3 regions of the Nocardiopsis tropica genome follow, and region 3 is predicted to be linked to each of the others. Evidence: riboswitches for the same ligand, from Rfam matches in the RefSeq annotation. Region 3 holds a riboswitch; each other region holds the start of a gene.
The links. A riboswitch is a leader RNA that binds a small molecule or an ion and turns the genes downstream of it on or off. The one in region 3 is predicted to bind cobalamin.
Positions count from the first base shown of each region.

Region 1: linked by a shared signal. The riboswitch ahead of metE (5-methyltetrahydropteroyltriglutamate--homocysteine S-methyltransferase) and the one ahead of ACFQBR_RS13490 (ABC transporter substrate-binding protein) in region 3 are both predicted to bind cobalamin.
Region 2: linked by a shared signal. The riboswitch ahead of ACFQBR_RS14450 (ribonucleoside-diphosphate reductase subunit alpha) and the one ahead of ACFQBR_RS13490 (ABC transporter substrate-binding protein) in region 3 are both predicted to bind cobalamin.

Region 1 is NZ_JBHSUF010000001.1:378,340-382,476, reverse strand. Features, by position in the region: gene metE (5-methyltetrahydropteroyltriglutamate--homocysteine S-methyltransferase) at 1-1,836, opposite strand, end outside; cobalamin riboswitch at 1,997-2,171, opposite strand; gene ACFQBR_RS01585 (polysaccharide deacetylase family protein) at 2,434-3,987, shown strand.
Region 2 is NZ_JBHSUF010000008.1:67,811-71,947, forward strand. Features, by position in the region: gene ACFQBR_RS14440 (NYN domain-containing protein) at 1-506, shown strand, start outside; gene ACFQBR_RS14445 (hypothetical protein) at 534-1,106, shown strand; cobalamin riboswitch at 1,532-1,722, shown strand; gene ACFQBR_RS14450 (ribonucleoside-diphosphate reductase subunit alpha) at 1,880-4,137, shown strand, end outside.
Region 3 is NZ_JBHSUF010000007.1:205,735-209,871, reverse strand. Features, by position in the region: gene msrA (peptide-methionine (S)-S-oxide reductase MsrA) at 1-215, shown strand, start outside; gene ACFQBR_RS13495 (alpha/beta fold hydrolase) at 498-1,580, shown strand; cobalamin riboswitch at 1,675-1,884, shown strand; gene ACFQBR_RS13490 (ABC transporter substrate-binding protein) at 1,945-3,003, shown strand; gene ACFQBR_RS13485 (FecCD family ABC transporter permease) at 3,000-4,016, shown strand; gene ACFQBR_RS13480 (ABC transporter ATP-binding protein) at 4,013-4,137, shown strand, end outside.

The DNA.
Region 1 (4,137 bases), on a different contig from region 3:
CAGGAGCTCGCGCAGGGCCGCCTCGTCCACCTGGATGTGGCGGATGCCCGCGCGCTCCAGGTCGGCGACCTCGTCCCTCAGCGCCAGGCCCACCTGGCGGGCGGTGTCGCCCAGCGGCTGGTCGGTGCGCACGAACGACCAGGCGAGCATGGTCACCGGGCCGGTCAGCATGCCCTTGACCGGCTTGTCGGTGCGCGACTGGGCGTAGGTGATCCACTCGACGGTCATCGGCTCGGGGCGCGAGACGTCGCCGAACAGGATCGGCGGGCGGACGCACCGCGAACCGTAGGACTGCACCCAGCCGTTCTCGGTGGTGGCGTAGCCCTCCAGCTGCTCGGCGAAGTACTGGACCATGTCGTTGCGCTCGGGCTCGCCGTGCACGAGCACGTCCAGTCCGATCTCCTCCTGGAGCGCGACGACCCGGTCGATCTCCTCCCGGAGGATCTGCTTGTAGGCGTCCTCCGCCAGGGCGCCCCGGCGGCGCGCGGCGCGGGCGCGGCGCAGTTCCGCGGTCTGGGGGAACGACCCGATGGTGGTCGTGGTCAGCGGCGTGTCCGTGGGGGCGCCCCTGTCCTGGGGGCGCTCGTAGGCGTCCGGGCCCAGGGCGTCCAGGCGGGCGCGCACGCGGGCGTCCGTGAAGCCAGGACCGCCGCCGGCCCCGCCCGCCGCATACTCGGCCTCGGCCCCCTCCGAGAGGACGCGGCCGAGAAGGGCCGTCTCGTACGCCTTCTGCTTGGCGAAGGCCAGGGCCTCGCGCAGCTCGGGGGCGAGGGAGGTCTCCGCGTCGAGGTCGATCGGCACGTGCAGGAGCGAGCAGGACGTACTCACCGTCAGCTCGTCCGTGAGGGCGAGCAGGGTGCCGAGCGTGGCCACGGCGGCCGGGACGTCGGTCCGCCAGACGTTGCGGCCCTCCACCACCCCGGCGACCAGGCGGGTGCCGCCGAGGCCCGAGACCTTGACGAGGTCGTCGACGCCCTCGCCGTCGGTGACCAGGTCCAGGCCGACGGCCTCCACCGGTGAGTCCTTCAGGACCCGCAGTGCGGGCGCCCCGATGGAGCCGAAGTAGGTCGAGACCAGGAGGGAGGGGCGCTCGGTGAGGGAGCCCAGGCGCCGGCAGACCCGCTCCAGGAGCCCGACGGCGGCGCGTCCCTCGTCGGTGGCCAGGATCGGCTCGTCCAGCTGCACCTCGGCGGCCCCCGCGGCGGAGAGGCCGGCGAGGAGCTGGGCGTAGGCGTCCAGGAGCTGGTCGAGCAGCTCGACGGGGCGCCAGCCCTCGGGGGCGTCGTCCGCGGCCTTGGCCAGCAGGAGGAAGGTGAGCGGGCCGACCAGGACCGGGCGGGTCGGGAAACCCGCCTCGGCCGCCTCCCGGAACTCGGCGAGGGGCTTGTCACCGACCAGGCGCGGGCGGGTGCTCGGCGACAGCTCGGGGACCAGGTAGTGGTAGTTGGTGTCGAACCACTTGGTCATCTCCAGCGGCGGGGCGCCCTGCTCGCCCCGGGCGAGGGCGAAGTAGCGGCGCAGCTCCTCGTCGCGGTCGCCGGCGGCGGCCGGCGAGGCGAACCGGGAGGGCACCAGGTCGAACAGGACCGCGGTGTCCAGGACGTGGTCGTAGTACGAGAACGTGTTGGACGGGATGTCGTCGACTCCCGCCTCGCGCAGCTGGGCGTAGACGCCCAGGCGCAGGCCGGCGGCGATGCCGTCCAGCTCCTCCGCGGCGGTCTCGCCCCTCCAGTACGACTCGCAGGCGCGCTTGAGTTCCCGGTTCGGGCCGATCCGGGGGTAGCCGTGCACGGTGGAGCGCACGGACGGCCGGGAGGCCTCGGGGGTGTGGGGCATGAGCTTCTCTCCCTCGTCGAAAGCCGGGTACCGGCCACGGGGGTGAGCGAGGACGCGGGCATGCCCGGGGCCACGCCGTGGGCGTGTGCGCCTGCCGCCGCTCCTCGGCCCTCCCTCGGGGCACGGGACCACCGGCGGCACGGGTGCGCCGCCGGGTGGAGGCAGGTCTTCGGACTCGGGGGCGCGGACGGCGCGAGCACCGTCCTCCTACTGGCCGCCGCTTCCCGGTTTCCGACCTTTCCGACCGGATTACCAGTGCTTATGGCGACGTTCGTTCCCTCATACCGCTGCGGGGCAGTCCCGGAGTCGCACCGGGTTCCCTCTTGCGACACACCCCTCCCCTTCCGGGCGCGGCCCGGGTTCTGGGGTGGAGCATGTACCTTCCACGCCTGCAAGTATAGGGAGCACCCCTCCGCCCCTGTACCCGGCGTGCTGCCCTGTGCCCCCGGCCGGAATCAGCGCGAACCCCTGTTGCGCGGCCGGCGTCACAACCGACATGAAGCGTCGCGGGGCCGAGTCCTCCCCCGTGCTCCCCGCGATCGTTCGTCTGAAGATGTACGTGGAGAACCCCTGGTGAACAAGCAGTCCCAACCGACCATGGCCCCCGGTCACCCCCTGTCCACGATCGCGGTCGCGCTGGCGGTCGTCGCGGGGCTGGTCTGGCTGGCCGTCACCCCGCCCGGCGTGCTCGCCTCCGAACCCGTGAGCGATACGCACCCGGGGTCGGCGGACGGCGGACCGGAGGCGGACCCGCCCGCCGCCGGCGAGCCCGACGGGCTGACGGTGGTCGACCCCGACGACGTGGTGGACCTGGCCGAGGCCGAGCTCGCCCGCGAGGGCGGGGTGGCCGCGGAGGTCTCCTACCCGGTCGTCCCCGACGCCGACCCGCTGAGCGACTTCCTGGACCGCGCGCTGTCCGCCGAGGTGGACGCCTTCGAGGCGGCCAACCCCGGAGCGGTCTCCTTCGAGTCCGCGTGGAACCTGACGGCGGCCAACGACGACATCGTCGGGGTCCGCGTGACCCGTGAGGAGACCGACTCCGAGGGGACCCGTGAGGGATACACCACCTACTGGTACGACGCCCTCACCGGCTCGACCCACCCCTCCACCGCCCTGATCGCCGGCCAGGGGGAACTGGAGGAGCTGAACGGCCTCGTGCGGGACGCCCTCCCGGGGACCGCGGCTCCGGACGCGGTGCACCCGATCGCCTCGCTGTACGACTCCGTGGGGTTCAACCCCGCCGGCGACCTCGTCGTGGAGTTCGACGCGGGACAGGTCGCCCCCGTGGAAGAGGGCAGGACCCACGCCGTCGTCGCCGCCTCGGAGTCCGCCCCCCTGCTGTCGGACCTGGGCGAGCGCGCGCTGCGCTCGGCGACCCGGGGCGTCCGCGACTTCGCCGTCGCGGCCCCGCCCCGGGAGGAGGAGAGCAGCCGTGAGACGGCCGTCCCCGGGGTCCTGCCGCCCGCGGGCGAGGACGTCGACTGCTCCGCCCCCGGGTCCAAGTGCGTGGCCCTGACCTACGACGACGGCCCGGGCGGGCGCACGCCCGAACTGCTGGACATCCTGGCCGAGTACGACGCCCGCGCGACGTTCTTCGTCACCGGCTACCCGGTCATGGAGGATCCGCGCACCGTGAGGCGCGCCTACGCGGAGGGCCACGAACTGGCCAACCACACCCTCTCCCACCCCGACCTGGCCGGGCTCGGAGCGGGCGGGATCCGTTCCGACCTCGAAACCGTGCAGGCCCTGGTGTACCGCGAGACCGGGTACACCATGGACCTCATGAGGCCCCCCTACGGGTCCACCGACGCGGAGGTCGCCTCGGTGACCGCCGACATGGGCCTGGCCCAGATCCTGTGGAGCATCGACACCAACGACTGGAAGGACCGCAAGTCGTCGGTGGTCGCGGACCGCGCCGTCGACGGCGCCTCCCCCGGGGCGATCATCCTCATGCACGACATCCACGACACGACGGTCGACGCCTCCCGCGCGATCGTCCGGGAACTGGACGATCGCGGCTACACCATGGTCACCGTCTCCCAGCTGCTCGGCGCCACCGAGCCGGGCGAGGCCTACGTCGACGGGGCCCCCGAGCCCCCCGCCGACACGGAAGGGGACGGCGGGGAACCGGAGGGGGACGAGGCGGCCTGAGGCCCGCGGGGCCCGGCGGCCCCGGCCGCGACGCTCCGGACGGGTGCGGACCCGCACCCCCTCCTGTGGCGGTGACCACATGTGGTCACCGCCACAGGCGCGCGGACGGCGTCCCCTATGTTGCTCCCATCAACCGCGTAAGCACCCGCG
Region 2 (4,137 bases), on a different contig from region 3:
CGAGAAGCGCCCCACCCCAGGACCCACGGCAGGACCCGCGCTACGGGGGTGGGGACGGCTCCGGATTCGGGGGAGCGGCCGACGCAAACCCTACCTATGGGACCAGTACGGAAACTGACACCGCTCACCGCGGTGGGGCAGCCTCCCCCTACGGGGGGCCGCCACCTACTGGTCCCGAACCCGCCAGCCGGTTCAGCGCCGGCGGCTACCAGGAATCCCGTCCCAGTCCTGGATATCCACAGCAGACACGTCCCGCCGCGCATACCGTTGACGAAGCGGTGCATGTCGCGCACAAGGAAGGGAACGACTTCGCGGAGTCGATCGCTCGCGAGGCGCCCGCCCTGTGGGTGGAGGCCGTACTCGCCCGCAGGCCCAGGATGCCCTCCGACCTGGAGGCGCGCCTGCTCCAGGGCTCCTCGCTGCCGATCGACCACCTGTTGCGTGACGAGGTCCGTGACGGACTGCGCCAGGGGTTCTGGCAGGCCCTGGAGCGGGCCAGGTCCTGACAGGGCGCGCGGGAGTGCGAGTAGGGGATGGGGGCGATGCGGTTGACCCACGTGACGACGGCAGAACTCGACCGTTGGGAATTCCACGCTGTCCGGTCCGGTGAGCACGGACGGGTCGCCGCCCAACTCCTGGACCTGGCCAACCGGGTCGACGCGGGGAGCGAGGTCTCGCGCGCGGAGCTGTTCGTGCGCGCGGGGGAGCAGTGGGAGATCGCCCAGGAGTTCGAGCGCGCCTGCTCGGCCTACCAGAGGGCGATCGACGACGGCGGGGCCACGGTGATCGACGCCCGCGCGCTCAGCGCCGGGGCACTCCTGCAACTGGACGAGGTCGACCAGGCCTACGCCCACCTCAAACGCCTGGAGGGCGAGGATCCGCCCGGACTCCAGACCTTCATCCACGTCGCGGAGGCACTGTACGCGCACGACGACCTGGAGGGCGCCGAGCGGTGGGCGACGGTCGGCGCGCACCGGTTCCTCGACCGGGCCTCCTCGCCCTACGTCCGCGACCTCCTGGTGGAGCTCCTGCGCATCCGGTTCCGCATCCGCACCGACCTGGGGCTGTCCGAGGACCGGCTGGACCGCAGACTCGACGAGGAGTGACCCCGGCCGTCCGGCCCGGCGGAGTGAGCTTTCCGACGTGCGGGCGCGCCGCCGACACGCCCGGGGCGGTGGAGGCACGGATCTCCGCCCGGCCGCTCCGGTCCGGGGCCGGCCGCCGCGGACACGGCCGTGTGGTCAGCGGCACCGGTTCGCCGGGCGCCGCCCGAACCGCCTCGGAAGCGGCGTTCCGGGCGTTCGGCCGCCCCTCGGGGGGCGCTCCCGGTCCCGGGGAGCCCCGGCGACGATCTAGGCTGTGTCCGGTCGCCTCCCAGCTGCCCCGACGAGGCGCGACATCCCCCTGAACCGGGTGCCCGAGGCCCTCTCATACCACGGCCCACGCGTGTGTTCGACGATCGTCGAAGAATCCGAGAAATCGATGACACGCCATCATCTTGCGGTGTTCCAACGCAGGGCCCCCTAGATGTAGTATCTGTCCCGCTGGTGGTTCACCCCTCGGGGTGAGGCAAGAGGGAACCCGGTGCGAAGCCGGGGCTGCCCCGCAGCGGTAAGTGGGAACGAAGCCGTCACAGGCACTGGGGACCCCCGAAGGCCCCGGGAAGCGACGGTGCGTAGGCCGCCCACGAGCCCGAAGACCTGCCACCGGTGCGCACGTGAACGTGCGCCGACGACGGGGCTTCGAGGGTGAGCCGCCGCGACCCACCGGTCGGACGACCGCACGCACCCGGTGCGTCGGTCCCCCGGTGCGTGCCGCGCACCTTGCCCATCGTGTCCCCTCCCCGCCGGGACTCTTCTACCGAGGTTGGAGCCGCTGTATGACCCTTGACGTCGAGGCCGTGCCCGTATCCGTTCGGCCCGAGCCGACCAACGAGGGCGCGCCCCCCGCCGCCGTCGACCGGATCGAGCACGTCGTGACCGAGGCCTGTGCGAGGCTCACCGGTGTTTCGGCGGAGAAGGTCCTCACCGAGGCCCGCCGCGGCTTCTACCCCGGCATCCCCGACTCCGAGGTCGAGCTCGCCCTGGTCATGGCCGCCCGCAGCTTCGTGGAGGTCGACCCGGACTACTCGTTCGTGGCCGCCCGCCTGCTGCTGGACAAGCTGCGCCGCGAGGCCCTCACCTTCATCAGCGGCGCCCCCGACGCCGCCGGGCAGTCCGAGATGGGCGAGCGCTACGCCGCCTACCTGGCCGCCTACGTCAGCCGCGGCATCGACCTGGGCCAGCTCGACCCGGCGCTCGCCGGGTTCGACCTGGAGCGCCTGGGCGCCGCCCTGCGCCCCGAGCGCGACGAGCAGTTCACCTTCCTCGGCATCCAGACCCTCTACGACCGCTACTTCCTGCACAGCGACGAGGTCCGCTACGAGCTGCCGCAGGCGTTCTTCATGCGCGTCGCCATGGGGCTGGCCCTCAACGAGGACGACCGCGAGGCCCGCGCCATCGAGTTCTACGAGCTGCTGTCCTCGTTCGACTTCATGGCCTCCACGCCCACCCTGTTCAACGCCGGCACGGTGCGCGCGCAGCTGTCCTCCTGCTTCCTCACCACCGTCGGCGACGACCTCCAGGCCATCTTCCACGGCATCAGCAACAACGCGATGCTGTCCAAGTACTCGGGCGGGCTCGGCAACGACTGGACCCCGGTGCGCGGCCTCGGCTCGCACATCCGCGGCACCAACGGCAAGAGCCAGGGCGTCGTCCCGTTCCTGAAGATCGCCAACGACACCGCCGTCGCGGTCAACCAGGGCGGCAAGCGCAAGGGCGCCGTGTGCGCCTACCTGGAGACCTGGCACATCGACATCGAGGAGTTCCTCGACCTCCGCAAGAACACCGGCGACGACCGCCGCCGCACCCACGACATGAACACCGCGAACTGGGTTCCGGACCTGTTCATGCAGCGTGTGGAGCAGGGCGGCAGCTGGACCCTGTTCTCGCCGGACGAGGTCCCCGACCTGCACGACAAGTACGGCACCGACTTCGCCGAGGCCTACGAGAAGTACGAGGCCGCCGCCGAGGAGGGCCGGATCAAGGTCGCCAAGAAGATCCCCGCGGTCGACCTCTGGCGTCGCATGCTGACCATGCTGTTCGAGACCGGGCACCCCTGGATCACCTTCAAGGACCCGTCCAACCTGCGCTCGCCGCAGCAGCACGTCGGCGTCGTGCACTCCTCCAACCTGTGCACCGAGATCACGCTGAACACCAGCGCCGACGAGGTCGCCGTCTGCAACCTGGGCTCGGTCAACCTGGCCCAGCACGTGGGCCCCGACGGCCTGGACGCCGAGCGCCTGCGCCGCACCGTCCGCACCGCCGTGCGCATGCTCGACAACGTCATCGACGTGAACTTCTACACGATCCCCGAGGCGCGCCGCGCGAACATGCGCCACCGCCCCGTGGGCCTCGGCCTGATGGGCTTCCAGGACGCCCTGTTCAAGCTGCGCACCCCGTTCGCCTCCGAGGGCGCGGTGACGTTCGCCGACGAGAGCATGGAGCTGATCAGCTACTACGCCATCGAGGCGTCCATGGAGCTGGCCTCCGAGCGCGGCGCCTACGAGTCCTTCGAGGGCTCGCTGTGGAGCCGGGGCGTCCTGCCGATCGACTCGCTGCGGCTCCTCGCCGACTCCCGCGGCGGCGACCTGGACATGGACCGGGGCGAGACCCTCGACTGGGACTCGCTGCGCGAGCGCGTGAGGTCCACCGGGATGCGCAACTCCAACGTGATGGCGATCGCGCCCACCGCGACCATCGCCAACATCACCGGTGTCGGCCAGTCGATCGAGCCGCTCTACCGGAACCTGTACGTCAAGTCGAACATGTCCGGCGACTTCACCGTCGTCAACCCGTACCTGGTCCGGGACCTCAAGGCGCGCGGCCTGTGGGACGACGACATGGTCTCGGCGCTGAAGATGCACGACGGCAGCCTCGGCGCCATCGACCGCGTCCCGGACGACCTCAAGGCGCTGTACGCGACCGCGTTCGAGGTCGACCCCGAGTGGCTGGTGGACGCGGGATCGCGCCGCCAGAAGTGGATCGACCAGGCCCAGTCCCTGAACCTGTACATGGCGGCCCCGAGCGGCAGGAAGCT
Region 3 (4,137 bases):
CCCAGAAGGCCGTCGCCGAGGCCACGCGCGACGCCTTCCAGCCGGTGCTGACCGCCGCCGGGTACGGCCCGATCACCACCGAGATCGCGCCGCTCAAGGCCTTCTACTTCGCCGAGGAGTACCACCAGCAGTACCTGTCCGACGCCAAGAACCCCAACGGGTACTGCGGCATCGGCGGTACGGGCACCAGCTGCCCCATCGGCGTCGTGGGCTAGCCGTCCGGGACGGGCCCGGCCGCAGGAGCGCGGCCGGGCGGGGTCCCGGTGCGCCGGAGCCGTCCGACCGCGGCCGGGCCCCTGTGTCCGCCTCGGCCCGCGACCGGGTGAGGGGCCTCGCCGTCCCGGGGCCGCGCACGCCAGCGGTCCCGGCCGCCTGCCTCCCCACGGTGTGGAGTTCGCCTTGCCCACGCCCCGGGGCAACTTGCCGGAACCGCAATTTTTAGTGCCATAAGTGGAGATCCTGTCGAGACTGGGCGCACCTCGACAGAAAGAGCCCCCATGAGCACCGACCAAGCGACCACGTCCGGGGACGGCGTCCGCGCCCCCGGACCGACAACCACCCCGCGGCCGTCCCCGTGCGGCCTCCTCCGATCCGCGCGGGCGACGGTGGCCCTCCTGCTCGCCCTCCTGCTCATGGTCGGCGCCGCGGCCTGCGCCACGCCGGCCCCCGAGGAGGAGGTTCCCCCCTACGCGGCCGCCACCCGGGGCGACCCCGAGTTCGAGGGCACGTTCCGGCACGAGTTCGCCGACGTCGACGGGGTCCGCATGCACTACGTGACCGGCGGCAGCGGCACGCCGCTGGTGCTGATCCACGGCTGGCCGCAGACCTGGTACGGCTGGTGGTCGATCATGCCCGAACTCGCCGAGCACCACACCGTCTACGCCGTCGACCTCCCCGGACTGGGCGACAGCGCCGGTTCGCCGACCGGTTACGACAAAGCCACTCTGGCCGGGTACGTACACACCCTGATCGCCGACGAGCTCGGGGTGGACGACGCCGCTGTCGTCGGGCACGACCTCGGAGCCGCGGTGGCCTTCCAGTACGCCGCCCGGTTCCCCGAGGACACCGAACACCTCGGCTACCTCGACCTGCCGCTCCCCGGACCCGGGATCGACGCGTCCGCCTACCGCTCGATGAGCTGGCACATCGCCTTCCACTCCCAGCCCGAGGTCCCCGAGACGGTGGTCGGCGACGACGTCCGCGACTACCTGGCGCTGTTCTACCCCCAGGTCTCCTTCAACGGGACGGCGTTCGGGGGCACCTCGGACCGGTCCCCGTTCACCGAGGCCGAGATCGACGAGTACGCGCGGACCTACTCCAGGCCCGAGGCCCTCACCGGCGGTTTCGACCTCTACCGCACCCTCGACGAGGACGTCCGCGACACCGTTGAGGCGGAACCGGTCGACGTCCCGGCCCTGGTCATGACCGCCCAGGGGCAGCTCGACCCGGTCCGGGCCACCGTGGACACGCGCATGACCGACATCGTGCGCGCGGTGGAGGTGCCGGACGCGGGGCACTGGCTCGTCGAGGAGAACCCCGAGTTCGTCACCGCGGAGCTGCTCCGCTTCCTCGACGGGTGACCCGGCCCCGGGGCGGCGTTCCGGCACGTCGCCAGGGCGCCCGCGCCGGTGCGCCGCCCGGGCCCCGCCCGCCCCGGAGGGCGCGCGGGGCCCTTGGTACCCTTCCGGGGCCAGTCGTACCACCTAGGTGGTCAGGGAATCCGGTGCGAATCCGGAGCTGACGCGCAGCGGTGTGGGGGACGGGCGGGGTACACGAGCCACTGGGGCACGCGCGCGGACGGAAGCGCCCGCGCGCACCGCCCTGGGAAGGCACCCCGTCCGGACGAACCCGAGTCCGAAGACCTGCTGGCCCCTCCGCGTCGAGTGCGCGGAGGCGCATCCATGCCAGGCTCCGCGTTCGAGTCCCGACACCTGAGGCATACCCATGTCGCGCCACGCCCTCCTGTCCTCCGCCCTCCCCTCCCTCGCCCTCCTGCTCGCCCCCGTCCTCGCCCTCACCGCCTGCGGCCCGCAGGACGACCGGGGCGGCGACGGCACCGAAGCGGCCGCCGGGTCCGGCTACCCCCGCACCGTCGACAACTGCGGCCACGAGGTCACCCTCGACGCGCCCCCGCAGCGGGCGGTCTCCCTCAACCAGGGCACCACCGAGATCCTCCTCTCCCTGGGCCTGGAGGACCGGGTGGTCGGCACCGCCACCTGGACCGACCCGATCATGGAGGGCCTGGAGGAGGCCAACGGGGACATCCCGCGGCTGGCCGAGAACAACCCCTCCTTCGAGCGGGTCCTGGAGGCCGAGCCCGACCTCGTGACCGCCTCCTTCGTCTCCACACTCGGCGCCGGCGGGGTCGCCACCCGCGAACAGTTCGAGGAGCTGGGCGTGCCCTCGTACGTCTCCCCGACCGACTGCGCCGCGGGCAAGGACAACGAGGGCGGCGGGGACGGCTCCCGGAGCGAGCCGCTCACCCTGGACGCCGTCTACGGCGAGATCCACGACCTGGCCGAGATCTTCGGCGTGGAGGAACGCGGGGAGGAGCTCGTCGGGGAGCTCCGGGACCGGGTGGGCGCCGCGACCGAGGACCTGGAGGTCGAGGACGTCTCCCTCATGTACTGGTTCGCCAACGCGCAGTCGCCCTACCTCGCGGGCTGCTGCGGCGCCCCCGGCGCCATCACCGGCGCCGTCGGCGCGCAGAACGCCTTCGACGACACCCACAGCGAATGGCCCCAGATCAACTGGGAGACCGTCGCGGACCGCGACCCCGACGTCATCGTGCTCGGCGACCTGACCCGCGACTCCCAGACCGCGGAGAGCGCGGCGGCCAAGATCGAGTTCCTGGAGGACAACCCGGCCACCCGCAACCTCACCGCCGTGCGGGAGGAGCGGTACGTCCTGCTCAGCGGCCAGGCGATGAACCCCTCGATCCGCACGGTCGAGGGCATCGAACTGGTCGCCGACGGCCTGCGCGAGCTCGGGTACGCCCGTTGAGCGGTGCGCGCCCGGCGCTGCTCGTCACCTCCGGCCTGCTGCTCCTCGGCCTGTCGGTCTCGGTCGCCGTCACCATCGGGCCCGCCGACCTCACCCCCGCCGAGGTCTGGAGGTCGGCCGCCGCCCGGTTCGGGTGGGGCGAAAGCCCCCTGACGCGGTTGCGCGAGGGCATCGTGTGGAACCTGCGCATGCCCCGCACCCTGCTCGCCGCGGTCTGCGGGGCCGGCCTGGCCGTGTGCGGCGCGGTCATGCAGTCCCTGCTCCGCAACCCGCTGGCGGACCCCTTCGTGCTCGGGGTCTCCTCCGGCGCCTCCACCGGGGCGGTCCTCGTGACCGTGCTCGGCTGGGGCGCCGGAGCGGTCTCGCTCCCGGCGGGGGCCTTCGCGGGCGCCCTGCTCTCCTTCGGCATGGTGATGCTGCTCAGCCACAGCCTCGGCGGGAGCATGGACCGCGTCGTGCTGTCCGGGGTCGCGGCCATGCAGCTGTTCTCGGCGCTGACCTCGTTCATCGTGCTGACCTCGGCGGACGCCGACACCACGCGCGCGGTGCTGTTCTGGCTGCTGGGCTCCCTCGGCGGCGCCGGATGGACCGACGTGCTCCTGTGCGCCGCGGTGCTGTGCCTCGTGCTCGCCGTCTGCCTCGCCCACACCACCACCCTGGACGCCTTCGCCTTCGGCGAGGAGGCCGCGGCGAACCTGGGCGTCCGGGTGGGCCGGGCCCGCGTGCTGCTGCTGAGCGCCACCGCACTGCTCACGGCGGTGCTGGTCAGCTCCACGGGCGCGATCGGGTTCGTGGGCCTGGTCCTGCCGCACGCCGCACGGGCCCTCACCGGCTCCTCCCACGCCCGGCTGCTGCCGGTCACCGCGCTGGCGGGGGCGGTCTTCCTGGTGTGGGTGGACACGGTCGCCCGGACCGCGCTGGACCCGCAGGAGATCCCGGTGGGGGTGGTCACCTCCCTCATCGGGGTGCCCGCCTTCATCGCCGTGCTGTACCGAGTGAGGAGGAAGACGTGAACCACCCGGTCCGGGACCCGGGGGAGGGGCTGCGCGCCGACCGGGTCAGCCTCGGGATCGGCGGCCGTCTCGTGCTCGACGGCGTCACCCTCGCCACCCGCCCCGGTGAGACCGTCGGCCT